2 regions of the Kitasatospora sp. NPDC032150 genome follow, and region 1 is predicted to be linked to the other one. Evidence: predicted binding sites of a transcription regulator. Region 1 holds the regulator's gene; the other holds the start of a gene.
The links. Region 1 encodes HrcA, which represses chaperone genes, less so after heat shock. Its sites were predicted from a motif close to TTNGCACTCNGNNNNNCNGAGTGCNAA; they were not measured.
Positions count from the first base shown of each region.

Region 2: the regulator HrcA is predicted to act here: its motif matches at 5,156-5,182, upstream of ACZ5ON_RS15145 (FmdB family zinc ribbon protein).

Region 1 is NZ_JBVIMH010000020.1:20,917-27,926, reverse strand. It holds gene ACZ5ON_RS22955 (C2 family cysteine protease) at 1-113, shown strand, start outside; gene pspAB (PspA-associated protein PspAB) at 118-696, opposite strand; gene htpX (zinc metalloprotease HtpX) at 723-1,646, opposite strand; gene hrcA (heat-inducible transcriptional repressor HrcA) at 1,935-2,948, shown strand; gene dnaJ (molecular chaperone DnaJ) at 3,020-4,162, shown strand; gene ACZ5ON_RS22930 (16S rRNA (uracil(1498)-N(3))-methyltransferase) at 4,294-5,043, shown strand; gene ACZ5ON_RS22925 (S41 family peptidase) at 5,315-7,010, shown strand, end outside.
Region 2 is NZ_JBVIMH010000011.1:11,626-18,635, forward strand. It holds gene murJ (murein biosynthesis integral membrane protein MurJ) at 1-1,450, opposite strand, end outside; gene ACZ5ON_RS15125 (phosphatase PAP2 family protein) at 1,840-2,646, opposite strand; gene ACZ5ON_RS15130 (sigma-70 family RNA polymerase sigma factor) at 3,023-3,994, shown strand; gene ACZ5ON_RS15135 (hypothetical protein) at 4,110-4,289, shown strand; gene ACZ5ON_RS15140 (hypothetical protein) at 4,362-4,679, opposite strand; gene ACZ5ON_RS15145 (FmdB family zinc ribbon protein) at 4,857-5,144, opposite strand; gene ACZ5ON_RS15150 (MFS transporter) at 5,283-6,572, opposite strand; gene ACZ5ON_RS15155 (potassium/proton antiporter) at 6,869-7,010, opposite strand, start outside.

The sequences.
Region 1 (7,010 bases):
GCCTCGGCAACCCCTGGGGCGACGGGGCCTCCCGCAAGATGTGGGAGGCCTGGCTCAGCTACCAGGACATCCAGTACTACCTCGCCCACGCGGAGGCCGCGTTCACCTGGTAGCCGCTCAGAGGCCGGGTGCGCCCCAGACCGGGAACCAGCGGGAGAGGTCGGGCTCGATCCGCAGGTCGTCGGTGAGCAGCGCCTTCACCTGGATCTCCAGCGGGTTGTCGCGCTTCTCGCCGGGGAGCGGGGCGAAGGGGTAGAAGGTGCCGCGTTTGTAGAGGTAGACCAGGCCCAACGGCCGGCCCGCGTCGTCCTGGAAGGCCACGATCGAGCAGAGCAGCTGGGGGCCGAAGCCGTTCGCCTCCAGCTCGCTGTTGACCGCGTGCAGGTCGTTGACCAGCTCGGGCAGTTGCCCGGGGGAGTGCCGGGCGAGCAGCCAGGAGTAGCCGTAGGAGTCCCGGCTGGCCTCGACCGGGGCGCCGCCGCGCTCGGTGTCGGCGTCCAGCAGCGCCCGGACCTGGCGCTGCACCTCGCCGAACACACCGCCCTCCACGGCGGCGAAGCAGACCGAGCCGAGGCCGGTCGGCCGGAAGGAGGTCGCGGCCTCCAGGGTGAGGGCCGCCGAGGGCACGGCGAACAGTTGGTCGAGATCGGGCTTGACCGGCTTGGTGCGGCCGAAGAGGGCGTCCAGGAATCCCACGGTGGTCCCCTTGTGCGAGGTGGCGATCAGCGGCCGAGCTGGGCGGAGATCGTGGCGAGTTGGGCGAGCCGCTGCTCCAGCGTCGGGTGGGTGGACATCAGCTGGCTCGCGGTCTCCCGGGCGCTCAGCGCGGGCGCGAAGTAGAAGGCGTTGTACGGCTGCGCCTGGCGCAGGTCCTTGCTGGGGATGGCCGCGATCTGGCCGGTCACCTTGGTGAGCGCCGAGGCCAGCGCGCTCGGCCTGCCGGTGAGCTGGGCGGCGGCCCGGTCGGCGGCCAGCTCGCGGTAGCGCGAGAGCAGCCGGGTGAGCAGGAAGCTGATCGCGTACACCAGCATGCTGACGAGCGGGATGACCAGCATGGCGATGGCCGCGTTGCTGTCGTTGTTGTTCCGGTTGCCGCCGCCGAGGAAGCCGCCGTACAGCGCGATCCGGGTCATCATCCCGGCCAGTACGCCGAGGAAACCGGCGATCGTCATCACCGCGACGTCCCGGTGCGCGACGTGCGAGAGCTCGTGGGCGAGAACGCCCTCCAGTTCCTCCGGTTCCAGTCGGCGCAGCAGGCCGGTGGTCACGCAGACCACCGCGTTCTGCGGGTTGCGGCCGGTGGCGAAGGCGTTGGGCATGTCGTTGTCGGCGACCGCCACCCTGGGTTTGGGCATGTCCGCCATGGCACAGAGCCGGTCGATGGTGCCGTGCAGCTGCGGGTACTGCTCGGGGCTCACCGGCCGGGCTCCCATCGCCCGCTCGGTGATCTTGTCGCTGAACCAGAACTGGGCCACGAAGAGCCCGCCGGAGATCAGCACGATCAGCGGCCACGCCCCGCGCAGCAGGACGATCAGCACTCCCGTGAAGCCCACGTACAGCAGGCCGATGAGGAACATGGTGATGACCATCCGCCCGGTCAGGCCACGATCGGGTGCGAAGCGGGAGTGCTGGGATGAAGCCGACATCTCTGCTCCTTCGTTACATCGCTCGCCTTCGATGCTGCCACCCCGGGCGCCCCGGGGCACCGACTTCGTACCCCGGATCCGACGAGGATCACCGGGGCGGCCCGTTCCTGCCGTCGGAGCCGGGCCGTACACTGGCAAGTACGGTTCTGGCACTCTGCCTTCCAGAGTGCCAAGGGGCCGGTCGGCCAAGGGATTCAACGGACGAAGACGGAGGTGCGTGCCGTGTACAGCGAGCGCAGTGCTGACGAGCGCAAGCCGGACGCGCGCCGGCTCGAGCCCCGTCGTCCGCTGGACGAGCGCAAGCTGGCGGTACTGCGCGCGATCGTCCAGGACTACGTGGGCACCGAGGAGCCGGTCGGCTCCAAGGCCCTGGTCGAGCGGCACAACCTCGGGGTCTCACCGGCCACCGTGCGCAACGACATGGCGGCGCTGGAGGAGGACGGTTACATCCACCAGCCGCACACCAGCGCCGGGCGGATCCCGACCGACAAGGGCTACCGCCTGTTCGTCGACAGGCTGGCCGAGGTCAAGCCGATGAGCGCGCCGGAGCGTCGGGCGATCCGCCACTTCCTGGACGGCGCGGTCGACCTGGACGACGTGGTGGCCCGCACGGTCCGCCTGCTGGCGCAGTTGACCAGGCAGGTCGCGGTGGTCCAGTACCCCTCGCTCAGCCGGTCCACGGTGCGGCACATCGAGCTGGTGGCGCTGGCCCCGGCGAAGGTGATGCTGGTGCTGATCACCAACACCGGCCGGGTCGAGCAGCGGCTGGTGGACTGCCCCGGCACGGTCGGCGAGAACGTGCTGGCCGATCTGCGGTCCAGACTCAACGCCAGCGCGGTCGGCCGCCCGCTGCCCGAGGTGCCCGGCGCGCTGGAGGAACTCCCGGCGGCCTTCGAGTCGTCGGACCGGCCGACGGTCAGTGTGGTGCTCGCCACGTTGTTCGAGACGCTGGCCGAGCAGAAGGAGGAGCGGATCATGCTGGCCGGTACGGCCAATCTGACCCGCTTCGGACATGACTTCCCGCTCACCATCCAGCCGGTGCTGGAAGCACTGGAGGAGCAGGTGGTACTGCTCCGCCTGTTGGGTGAGACGGCGGACGCCGGAATGACGGTCCGGATCGGTCACGAGAACGAGTACGAGGGGCTCAATTCCACCTCGATCGTCTCGGTCGGTTACGGTTCCGGCGACCAGAGTGTGGCAAAACTCGGGGTGATCGGTCCGACCCGGATGGACTATCCGGGCACAATGGGGGCGGTGCGAGCGGTGGCCCGGTACGTGGGTCAGATCCTGGCCGAGTCATAGCACAGGCCGCTGGTTGAACCGGCGGCGACCAGTCGCAAGCACTTCTACAGGCGGAACAAGCGGAGCATTTGGTGGCCACGGACTACTACGCGGTACTCGGCGTCCGACGGGATGCGGGGCAGGACGAGATCAAGAAGGCGTTCCGGCGCCTGGCACGCGAACTGCACCCGGACGTCAACCCGGACCCGAAGACGCAGGAGCGGTTCAAGGAGATCAACGCCGCCTACGAGGTGCTCTCCGACCCGCAGAAGCGGCAGGTGTACGACCTCGGCGGAGACCCGCTGTCGCCCAACGGCGGTGGTGGCGCGGGCGGCTTCGGCGCCGGTGCGGCGGGCTTCGGCTTCTCCGACATCATGGACGCCTTCTTCGGCGCCGCCTCCGGCCAGCGCGGCCCGCGCTCGCGGACCCGGCGCGGCCAGGACGCGATGATCCGTCTGGAGATCACCCTGGAGGAGGCCGCCTTCGGCACCACCAAGGAACTCCAGGTCGACACCGCCGTGACCTGCACCACCTGTTCCGGCGAGGGTGCCGCACCCGGCACCTCCGCGCAGACCTGTGACATGTGCCGCGGCAAGGGCGAGGTCTCCCAGGTCACCCGGTCCTTCCTGGGCCAGGTCATGACCTCCCGTCCCTGCCCGCAGTGTCAGGGCTTCGGCACCGTCGTGCCGACCCCGTGCCCCGAGTGCGCCGGCGACGGCCGGGTGCGCGCCCGCCGTACCCTCACCGTCAAGATCCCGGCCGGTGTGGACAACGGCACCCGGATCCAGCTGGCCGGCGAGGGCGAGGTCGGCCCCGGCGGCGGCCCGGCGGGCGACCTCTACGTCGAGATCGCCGAGACCAGCCACGCGGTCTTCCAGCGGCGCGGCGACGACCTGCACTGCACCGTCACCATCCCGATGACGGCCGCGGCGCTCGGCACCCAGGTGCCGCTGCAGACCCTGGACGGCCTGGAGGACGTGGACATTCGCCCCGGCACCCAGTCCGGCCAGTCGATCCCGCTGCACGGCCGCGGCGTGACGCATCTGCGCGGCGGCGGCCGAGGCGACCTGATAGTGCACGTCGAGGTGCAGACGCCCACCAAGCTCGACGCCGAGCAGGAGGACCTGCTGCGGCGGCTCGCGGCGCTGCGCGGCGAGGAGCGTCCGTCCGGGCAGTTCGCGCCGGGCCAGCAGGGGCTGTTCTCGCGGCTGAAGGACGCCTTCAACGGACGCTGAGGCTCTGGGCCCTGGTCCGGTGAAGCCTTTCGAGCCGCTTCCGAGCCGCTGAGCTTCCGGGCGCCCGGTGACTCCCCGAGGGTCGCCGGGCGCCGCCGTGTCGGTACCGAGAGATTGTTTGGGGAAATGCCATGACCGCGCCCGTGTTCGTCGTCGAGACCGACAGGCTGGCCGCGGCCGCGCCCGGAGCGGTGATCCGGGTGGACGGGCCCGAGGGGCGGCACGCCGTCGCCGTGAAGCGGCTGGAGGCCGGGGAGGCGGTGACCCTCGCGGACGGGCTCGGGCTCGGAGTGGACGGCACGGTCGCCGCGGTACACGGCAAGGACGCGCTGGACGTCACCGTCGAGGCGGTGCGGCGGGAGGCCGAGCCGGCGCCCAGGATCGTGGTCGTGCAGGCGCTGCCCAAGGGCGACCGGGGTGAACTCGCCGTCGAGACCATGACCGAGGTCGGCGTGGACGTGGTCGTCCCTTGGGCCGCCGCCCGCTGCATCACCCAGTGGAAGGGCGACCGTGGGGCCAAGGCCCTCGCCAAGTGGCGGGCCACCGCGCGGGAGGCCGGGAAGCAGTCGCGGCGGCTGCGGTTCCCCGAGGTGCGCGAGCTGGTGACGACGCGTCAACTCGCGCCGCTGCTCGCCCAGGCGGCCTTCGCGGCGGTGTTGCACGAGGAGGGCGCCGCGCCGCTGGCCGGCGCGGAACTTCCGGCGAGCGGGGACATCGTGCTGGTCGTCGGGCCCGAGGGCGGGGTGTCGCCGGACGAGCTGGCCGCCTTCGCACAGGCGGGGGCGAAGCCGTACCGGCTGGGCCCCTCGGTGCTGCGGACGTCCACCGCGGGCGTGGCGGCTGGGGCGCTTCTGCTCGGGCGTACCGGCCGCTGGGGCTGAGGCTCGGCCAGCGGCATCGCGTGGACCGGCAGGCGGCCGCCGCCGGTCGGGACTCGGAGGGCCCGGTGGGGCGTTCGGCTTCATGCCGTTCACCGCGCGCTGACGGGCCGCCGTCTGCCCCGCGAGCCGGGGCGCGGCTGAACGGCCTTGCGGTGCCGTGTGCTTCCCCGCGCCCGCTGCGGTGCACCACCCGCCCCCCGTGCACAACTCCCCGGCCGCCTTTGGGAGAAACCCGTCACGCGAGGTCAAGGGCGTGCGTAGGGTGGCGCCCGTGACCGATGTTCAGAGCACCTCAGCCGGCGCCTATCTGCGCCATCCGCACCTGCACGGGGACCTCGTGACCTTCGTGGCCGAGGACGACATCTGGCTCGCGCCGATCAGCGGTGGCCGGGCCTGGCGGCTGACGGCCGATCAGGCACCCGTCAGCCACCCCAGGTTCTCGCCGGACGGGCGGCACATCGCCTGGACCTCGACCCGGGACGGTGCGCCCGAGATCCATGTCGCACCTGCCGCGGGCGGCCCCGCCCGCCGGCTGACCTACTGGGGCAGCGCCCAGACGATGCTGTGCGGCTGGACCGAGGACGGCCGACCGGTCGCGATCACCAGCGCGGGCCAGGCGACTGGGCGCCGCACCTGGGCGTTCGCGATCCCGCTGGACGGTGGCGAGCCCGTCCGGCTGCCGTACGGGCCGATCGGCGGGTTGGCCTTCGAACCCGGCGGCGGGCGGACGCTGCTCGCCAGCCCGACCAACCGCGAACCCGCCTGGTGGAAGCGCTACCGGGGCGGCCGGACGGGCAAGTTGTGGATCGGCGACCGGGAGTTCGTCCGGGTGCACGAGGACCTGGACGGCAACATCCACTCCCCGCTCTGGGCGGGCGGCCGGATCGCCTTCCTCTCCGACCACGAGGGCGTCGCGCAGCTGTACTCCAGCCTGCCGGACGGCAGCGGCCTGCGCCGGCACAGCGACGGCGAGTTCTACGCCCGCAACGCCGCCACCGACGGGACCAGGATCGTCTGGCACAGCGCCGGTGACGCGTGGCTCCTGGACGACCTGGACGGTGCCGAGCCGCGTCGGCTGGAGATCGCACTGGCCGGTCCGCGCACCGGCCGCACCCCGCATCCGACCCCGGCCGCCGGGCAGTTGGAGACCGTCTCCCCGGACCGCACCGGCCGGGCCAGCGCAGTGGTGGTGCGCGGCAGCGTGCACTGGCTGACGCACCGCCAGGGGCCTTCCCGGGTACTGACCGAGACGCCGGGGGTGCGGGCCAGGCTGGCCCGGGTGGTACCCGGGACGGACGGCACGCAGGGCGCGCTCTGGGTGACGGACGCCGAGGGTGACGACGCGCTGGAGCTCGCTCCCGCCGTGCTGGGCACCGAGCGCCGCCGGCTGGCCCCGGGACAGCTCGGCCGGGTCCGCGATCTGGCCGTCTCGCCGGACGGCCGGCAGGCCGCCGTCGCCTCGCACGACGGCCGACTGCTGCTGGTCGCCCTGGCCGACGGCGGCGTGCACCAGCTGGTCCGCAGCGCTCAGGGCGAGGTGTGCGACCTGGCCTTCTCCCCGGACTCGCGCTGGCTGACCTGGTCCCAGCCGGTCCAGGACGACGGCTCGCTGCGGCAGATCATGCTGGCCGACCTTACGGACCGCACGGTCAGCGAGGCCACCCAGCCCCGCTTCATCGACTACTCGCCGGTCTTCACCCCGGACGGCAAGTACCTGGTCTTCCTCTCGGTGCGCAACTTCGACCCGGTCTACGACGCGCACATCTTCGACCTGTCCTTCCCGCACGGCACTCGGCCATACCTGATCACGCTGGCCGCGGACACCCCGTCGCCGTTCGGCCCGCAGCGCGCCGGACGGCCGCTCGCCGGTGAGGAGGAATCCAAGGAGGCCAAGAAGGACGGCACCGAGGAGGGCACCGAATCCGTCCCGGTCACCCGGGTCGATCCGGAGGGCATCGCCGACCGGA
Region 2 (7,010 bases), on a different contig from region 1:
GCCAGAACGGGGTCCGGGCGTCGCTCATCGCGTAGAACCCGCGCGCCAGTGCGTACTGGGCGCAGAAGGCCGGCAGGCCGATCGCGAAGGCGATCAGCACCTGGGCCATGACATCGACGTCTGCAGGCTGGATCTGGTTGCCGTGCCCGTACGCGAGGCCGATGATCGGGTTGGCCATCGAGAGGAAGACCGCCATGGCCGGGATGATCATTCCGGCCGAGCTGCGCAGTGTCTGGGCCAGCTCCCGGCCGACGTCCTCGAACCGGCCCGAGCTCACCGCACGGGACAGGGTGGGCAAGATCGCCGTCACCATGGAGACCGTGATGATGCCCTGCGGCACCACGAAGAGCAGGTACGCGTTGTTGTACGGGGTGTAGCCCAGCCCCTCCTTCAGGTGCAGGTTGTAGGCCTGCGTGCCGGCGCCGGTCGCCATGTTGGTGATCGCGTTGAAGGACAGCTGGGTCACCACGACCAGCAGCAGTGCCCAGCCGGCGGCCCGCAGCGGGGTGGTGAGACCGGCGCCCTTCCAGTCGAAGCGCGGCCGGAAGCGGAATCCCGAGGCGCGCAGCGAGGGCAGTACGGAGAGCGCCTGCACCAGGATTCCGAACGCCGTGCCCGCACCCAGGAGCATGGTGGCGCCGCTGCTCATCTGGTCGGCGGACTCCGCGTGCTTGCAGACCCCGATGTAGAGGCTGAAGACGCCGATCACCACGACGTTGTTCATCACCGGCGCCCAGGTCATCGCGCCGAAGCGGTCACGTGCGTTGAGCACCTGGCTGAGCAGGCCGAAGACGCCGTAGAAGAGGATGGCCGGCAGGCAGTACTGGGCCAGCGCGATGGTCAGGTCCCGCTGGACGTGGTCCTTGGGGGTGTAGTTCGTGTAGGAGTCCACGATCTGCGGCGCGAACAGCCAGGCAACCAGGGTGATGGCGATCAGTGCCACACCGCAGGCCGTCAGCAGGCGGTTGGTGTAGGCGACGCCGCGGTCCTTGTGGGTCTGCGCGGCCCGGACCAGCTCGGGGACGAAGACCGAGTTGAGCACACCGCCGATCAGCATCATGTAGACGGTGGTCGGCAGCAGTGTCGCCACGGCGTAGCCGTCAGCGAGCTGCTTGGTGCCCAGCGCGGCGGCGATCACGCCGGCCCGTACGAAGCCCAGCGCGCGCGAGGTGAGCGAGCCCAGGGCCATGATCAGCCCGTTGCGGGCGGCGGAGGACTCCTTGCCCTCCGGCGCCTTCTCGGCCTCCGCCGGGGGCTGCTCCACCGGTTGGCGCGGCGGCGGCAGCTGGGTGCCCAGCTGCATGGTCGGCTGTGAGCCGTGCTGCTGCTGGGACACGGGTGGCAGGTACTGCTCGGGCGACATGAACTGCTCGTCAGTGATCTGACGCAGCGGCATGGTGGGCGGGTCGCCGTACGAGCCGGAGGGCTCGCCCGTCGTGTGCATGGTCATCGGACCCCCGTCACTCGGTGCCTGGGCAGTGCGCGGTCACGGGGCTTCCGCAGACCGCTGTCCGGCGGTCCCTTGGTGTACGGAGCCGGTACTGCCTCGTACGACCGGCTCGGTCCGCGCCGTCGTGCTTGGTTCCCCCGGGCTGGGCGCGGGTGCACCCAGCCGGAGAAGTCTGCCTTAACTCGGCACCCGATGGGGAGCGGTGTGCCGCGCGCCCGAGATCTCCCAGTGGCACTGATTGGCCCGCATTCCGGACGAACCCGGTGGAAGTCGGTCCCTAATGACCGGATTTGCAGTGGTATTTCCCGGCTCTGATGCGGGGGACTTCGGCGGGCGCGGCACTCTACCGATTCCTCCCCGACGGTCACCCCAATGAGATGTGACCTTTCTCACTGGCCGTCAGGGGTGGCGGCGGATCCACTTTCGCGATGGGTTCCAGCCCCCGCTCCGGAGGCCAGGACGCGCTGCACCCTCGGTCTGGTTCGCCAGTCGACCCGGCGCACGTCCCGGCTCAGTGCGCGGGGCCGCCACAGTTCGACCGCGACCGTCACCCCTCCGACCACCAGGCCCGCCGTCAGCCATCCGGCCAGGACGTCGCTGGGCCAGTGCACGCCGAGGGCGATCCTGGTCCAGCCGATGGTCAGGACGGCGAGTGCCGCGATGGTGCAGGCGACCGCCCGCCCGGCCCGGCTGGCGTGCGGCCAGACCAGGATCACCAGGGCGGCGGCGGTGATCGCCGAGGCCATCGCGTGCCCGGAGGGGAAGGCGGCATCCGAGGCGGACGAGACCGGGTCGGCGAAGTGCGGCCGGGTGCGGCCGACCAGCGCCTTGCCGCCCCAGTTGGCCAGCCAGCCGAGCAGGATCTGGGCCGCCGCCCACCCGGCCAGCATCCGCGCGCCGATCGCCCAGAGCCAGGCCGCCGTCACGCCCAGCAGGGTGCGGGTGACGGTCGGGCCGCCGAGGTCGGAGACCATCTGCATGGACGCCGCCCAGGCGGTGTGGTCGCGGGCGTAGCCGTGCAGCGAATCCACCCAGTCGCGATCCAGTCGGGCCAGCGGGCCCCAGTGGTTCTCCACCAGGGCCAGGAGCACCCCCAGAAGGGCGGCGCAGCCGAGAGTCAACGCCGCGGACTCGATCAATCGGCCATGGCGGCGCCGTGCGGTGGCGGCGGTGGCGCCGTCGATGGACAGGTGCATGGCTGACACCTTCCCAGGGGCCGAGGTGACTCCGCACCGTACCGATAGCAATTTTGCATCTTTTGTGAGGAGAAGCTGCGGATGTCGGATCTCGTTCGTTGATCCGGTGGACGGGGTGATTGTCGACACCGTCCGCACCTGCTCGGTCGCACAATGTGCGCGATCATGGGCCAAATTGCGCAGGATACTGCATCGCGCGAAGAATCTGGGTTAGTTGGGAATGTTGTCCGAAATCTGTGCGTTGGATCGTTACGTGTGAGCCTTCAGAGGCCCGCATCTCTTTGCCTTCATCTCTCTGCCTCCTCTCTTCGGCCCTGGCTCGCCCCGTCGGGGGTGAAGACCAAGGCAGACCGGCACCAGCAGCAAGGGAGCAAGCATGGCCACTCGTGCCGTCGTTCGCGGCAGTGCCGACCACCCTCGTTCGGCTCGCCCGAACAACCTTGAGGCCGACCGCGACCTTGTCGGCATGTACCTCGACGAGATCGCCCGGACACCTCTGCTCGATGCCGCCGAGGAGGTCGAGCTCTCGCTGCGCATCGAGGCGGGTGTCTACGCCCAGCACCTGCTGGACGAGGACGCCGTTCCCGAGAGCACCACGCGCAAGGAGCTGGAGGCGATAGCCGACGACGCCGAGCGCGCGAAGGACGTCTTCATCCGCTCGAACCTCCGCCTGGTGGTCGCGGTCGCCCGGCGGTACCCCCGCAGCGGCCTGCCCCTGCTCGACCTGATCCAGGAGGGCAACGCCGGCCTGGTCCGAGCGGTCGAGAAGTTCGACTACGCGAAGGGGTTCAAGTTCTCCACCTACGCGACCTGGTGGATCCGCCAGGCGATCACCCGCTCGATCGCCGACCAGTCGCGCACCATCCGACTGCCCGTCCATCTGGTCGAGGAACTCGGCCGGATCCGCCGGGTGCAGCGTGAGAAGGCCAAGGAGCTGGGCCGTGAGCCCGAGCCCGCCGAGATCGCGGCCGAACTCGACACCACCGAGGACCGGATCAAGGACGTGCTCGACTGGGCCCGCGACCCGGTCAGCCTCAACATGTCCGTGGACGACGAGGGTGAGACCCAGTTCGGTGACCTGGTCGAGGACACCGGCGCGGTCTCCCCGGAGGACGCCGTGATGGTCATGCTCCGCCGTGAGGAGTTGGACGACCTGATCGGCCGGCTCGACGACCGGACGGCCTCCATCATCCGCTCCCGGTACGGAATGGAGGACGGCCGCGAGCGCACGCTGACGGAGGTGGGCAAGCAGCACGGACTCACCCGGGAGCGAATCCGCCAGATCGAGAAGCACGCGCTCGCCGAGCTGAAGAAGATCGCCGACCACGCGGGCTTCGAGGCAGCCTGACACCCGGTTCTCCCGGAGCCCTGGTCCGGTGCCGGCCGGACCGGGGCCTCGCTGTCCGAGGCCGCTGCTGCCGTGCCGCCTACGCTGGATGCAGTTGACAAGGATCGGAGCAGACATGGCCGAGCAGGAAGAGCCGACCCGGCCGAAGGCGAAGCTGGTCTTCGGCGACCCGCTGGACCGCCAGACGGGGGACGACACCGACCGGGGCTGGGGCGAGCGCCCGGAGTCGGGGGAGAGTGGCGGGCGCGGCCTGGACTGGTACCTGAGCCAGCGGCCGCCGCACCACGGTGGCTGACCGCTGACCGCTGACCGCTGACCGCTGACCGCTGACCGCTGACCGAGGCCCCGCACCGGGGTTGCGCGGATCTCAGCCGCCGGGCGGCGCCGTTCCGGTGCAGTGCGGAGTGGCAGTCGGCCCGGCCGCTGTCGAGGCCGTCGAAGGGGTGGCGGGCGGCGGTGGGCCGGGCCGCAGCGGACCGGCGGTGATCGCCGTGGCGGCGGCCAGCAGCCCCGTCACCAGCAGCCCGGGCCGGTGCCGGACGGCCTGCTGGAGCCGGTGTCGCCCCCCGCCCCGGATCGGCGGGAAGGGCGGAACGGTGCGCCGCGGCGGCACGGCCGAGGGTGTCGTGGCGGTCGTGGTGGCGTTCGGGTGGCAGCGCGGCTGGTTCGCCAGGTACGTCGTCATGCGCATCAGGCTGCGCGCACCGCACCCGCCGCGGAATGCCCCCTCGAATTCCTGTGGAAAACCCGGCCTTGTGGACAACTTCGTTCACCCACAAGGCTGGTGCGGTCATACGAAAGGCCCGGGTTCGGTTCCGAACCCGGGCCTTTCGTGCGGATGCCGCGGACGGCGGTGCCGACGTCAGCTCGCGGTGCTGGTGCTGGTGCTGGTGCTGGTGCTCGCTGCCGGAGCCGGGGAGGCTGCCGGAGCCGACGAGGTGGAGGACGAGGAGCTCACCGAGCTGCTCGAGGAGGACCGGCTGTCGGTGCGGTAGAACCCCGAGCCCTTGAAGACCACGCCGACAGCGGAGAAGACCTTGCGGAGCTTCCCCTGGCAGTCGGGGCACGTGGTCAGCGCCTCGTCGGTGAACTTCTGCACCGCCTCCAGGCCGTTGCCGCACTCGGTGCACTGGTACTGGTACGTGGGCACTTGTCTTCCTCCTGGCACTCTCGCCTGATGAGTGCTAACGACGGTCAATGATGCGGCATTCCGCTGGATCAGTCCAGCGACATCGGGTGTGAGATATCACTGCCCCGGCCCGGTACGGGCCGGGGCAGCGGACGCGTCTCAGCCCTTGGAAGCGCCGGCCAGTTGCACCTTGGCCCCACCCTGCGCCGCAATGCGGCCGGGCCCGGTGGGAGTGTCCAGCAGTCGCCGCAGCGACACCAGCGCGACCAGGCCGATCCCGGCCCCGACGACCGGTACCACGAAGCCGGCCCGGGCACCGTGCGCGTCCACCAGCAGCCCGGCCACGATCGAACCCGCGGCCAGGCCGAGGCCGATCGCACCGGTCAGCCAGGTGAACGCCTCGGTCTTGGCGCCGGCCGAGACCAGCGTCTCAACCAGGGTGTAGCCGCTGATCAAGGTCGGTGCGATGGCCAGACCGCAGCACAGGCCGGCGATCGCCAGCGCGGTCAGGTTGGGCATCGCCCAGAGCGTCGAGCAGCCCAGGACCAGCAGCGTGTAGCTGCCGAGCATCCGCTGCTTGACGGAGCGGCGCCAGGCGATCATGCCGTACAGCACGCCGGCCAGCATGCTGCCGCCCGCGAAGATGCCGTACACCACGCCGTTGAGGCCGGGCTGGCCTTCGGCCCTGGCGAAGGCCGCCACCGTGACGGTCATGGCGCCGAAGACGGAGCCCACGCCCAGGAAGGAGCCCGCCAGCAGCCGGACACCGGGCGAGGCGAGCGCCGAGGCCTGCTCGGCGCCGGGTACGGACAGGTGCGGAGCGGGCGCGGTGCCGCGCTGCGCGGCGAAGGCCAGGCCGCCGATCACGGTCAGCGCGGCCTCGGTGATCAGCGACACCGAGGGCGAGACCAGGGCGGCGATGCCGGTGGCCAGCACCGGTCCGATCGCGAAGGTGAACTCGTCGGTCACGGACTCGAAGGCGAACGCGGTGTTCAGCGTCTTGGGCGAGTCGGAGAGCCTGGTCACCCAGCGGGCCCGGACCATCGCGCCGATCTGCGGCACGCTGGCACCGGCCACGCCTGCGGACACGAAGAGCGTCCAGGTCGGGGCGTGGCCCAGGGCCAGCGCGATCAGCGCGCCCACCGAGACCGCGTGCACCGCGACGGTGGGCAGCAGCACGGCGGCCTGGCCGTAGCGGTCGGAGAGCCGGCCGGTCTGCGGTCCGATCAGCGCCTGGGTCGCGGCGGCGAAGGCCACCACCAGGCCGGCCGTGCCGTACGAGCCGTAGGCGCTCTGGATGAGCAGGACGATGCCCGCGCTGAGCATCGCGTAGGGGAGTCGGGCCGCGAAGGCGGGGACCAGGAAGGTCCAGGCTCCGGGGGTGCGGAGCAGGGTGCCGTAGCCGACGCGGGTGGGAGTGGGCTCTGCGACCGTTCGGCGCGCCGTCACGGTCGGTCCTTCCTGCTGCCTGGTAGCACTCACCGGGCATGGGGCGGCCCGGTAGCGCCGAGAGTTGTCCTCTCGTGCGTTGACCGGGGTAGATACCGGGTCCACGCCGGCCGGGGGAATCGCGGAAGCGGGCCGGCAGAGGAGGGACCACGGCCGCCGAGCGGTCGCGCCAACTCTGCATCAGACAGATGTTGCGGATTTTCGGTGATCGAAACAGGTATGTCGGTCCATAGTACGCATTGCGGACCGGTTCCACGCGATCAATGCATGGTGAACAGCGTGGAAAAGGTAGGAATCTAGCGACCGTGCAGCCAACCGGCAAGCTTTCCGCCCCGGTCTACCGCCCGTAGCCTGCGCTCGGCGGCCTCGCTGACCTCCTCGGTGGTGACCACCAGGAGTTCGTCGCCGCCCCGCAGCACGGTGGTCTTGTCGGGCACG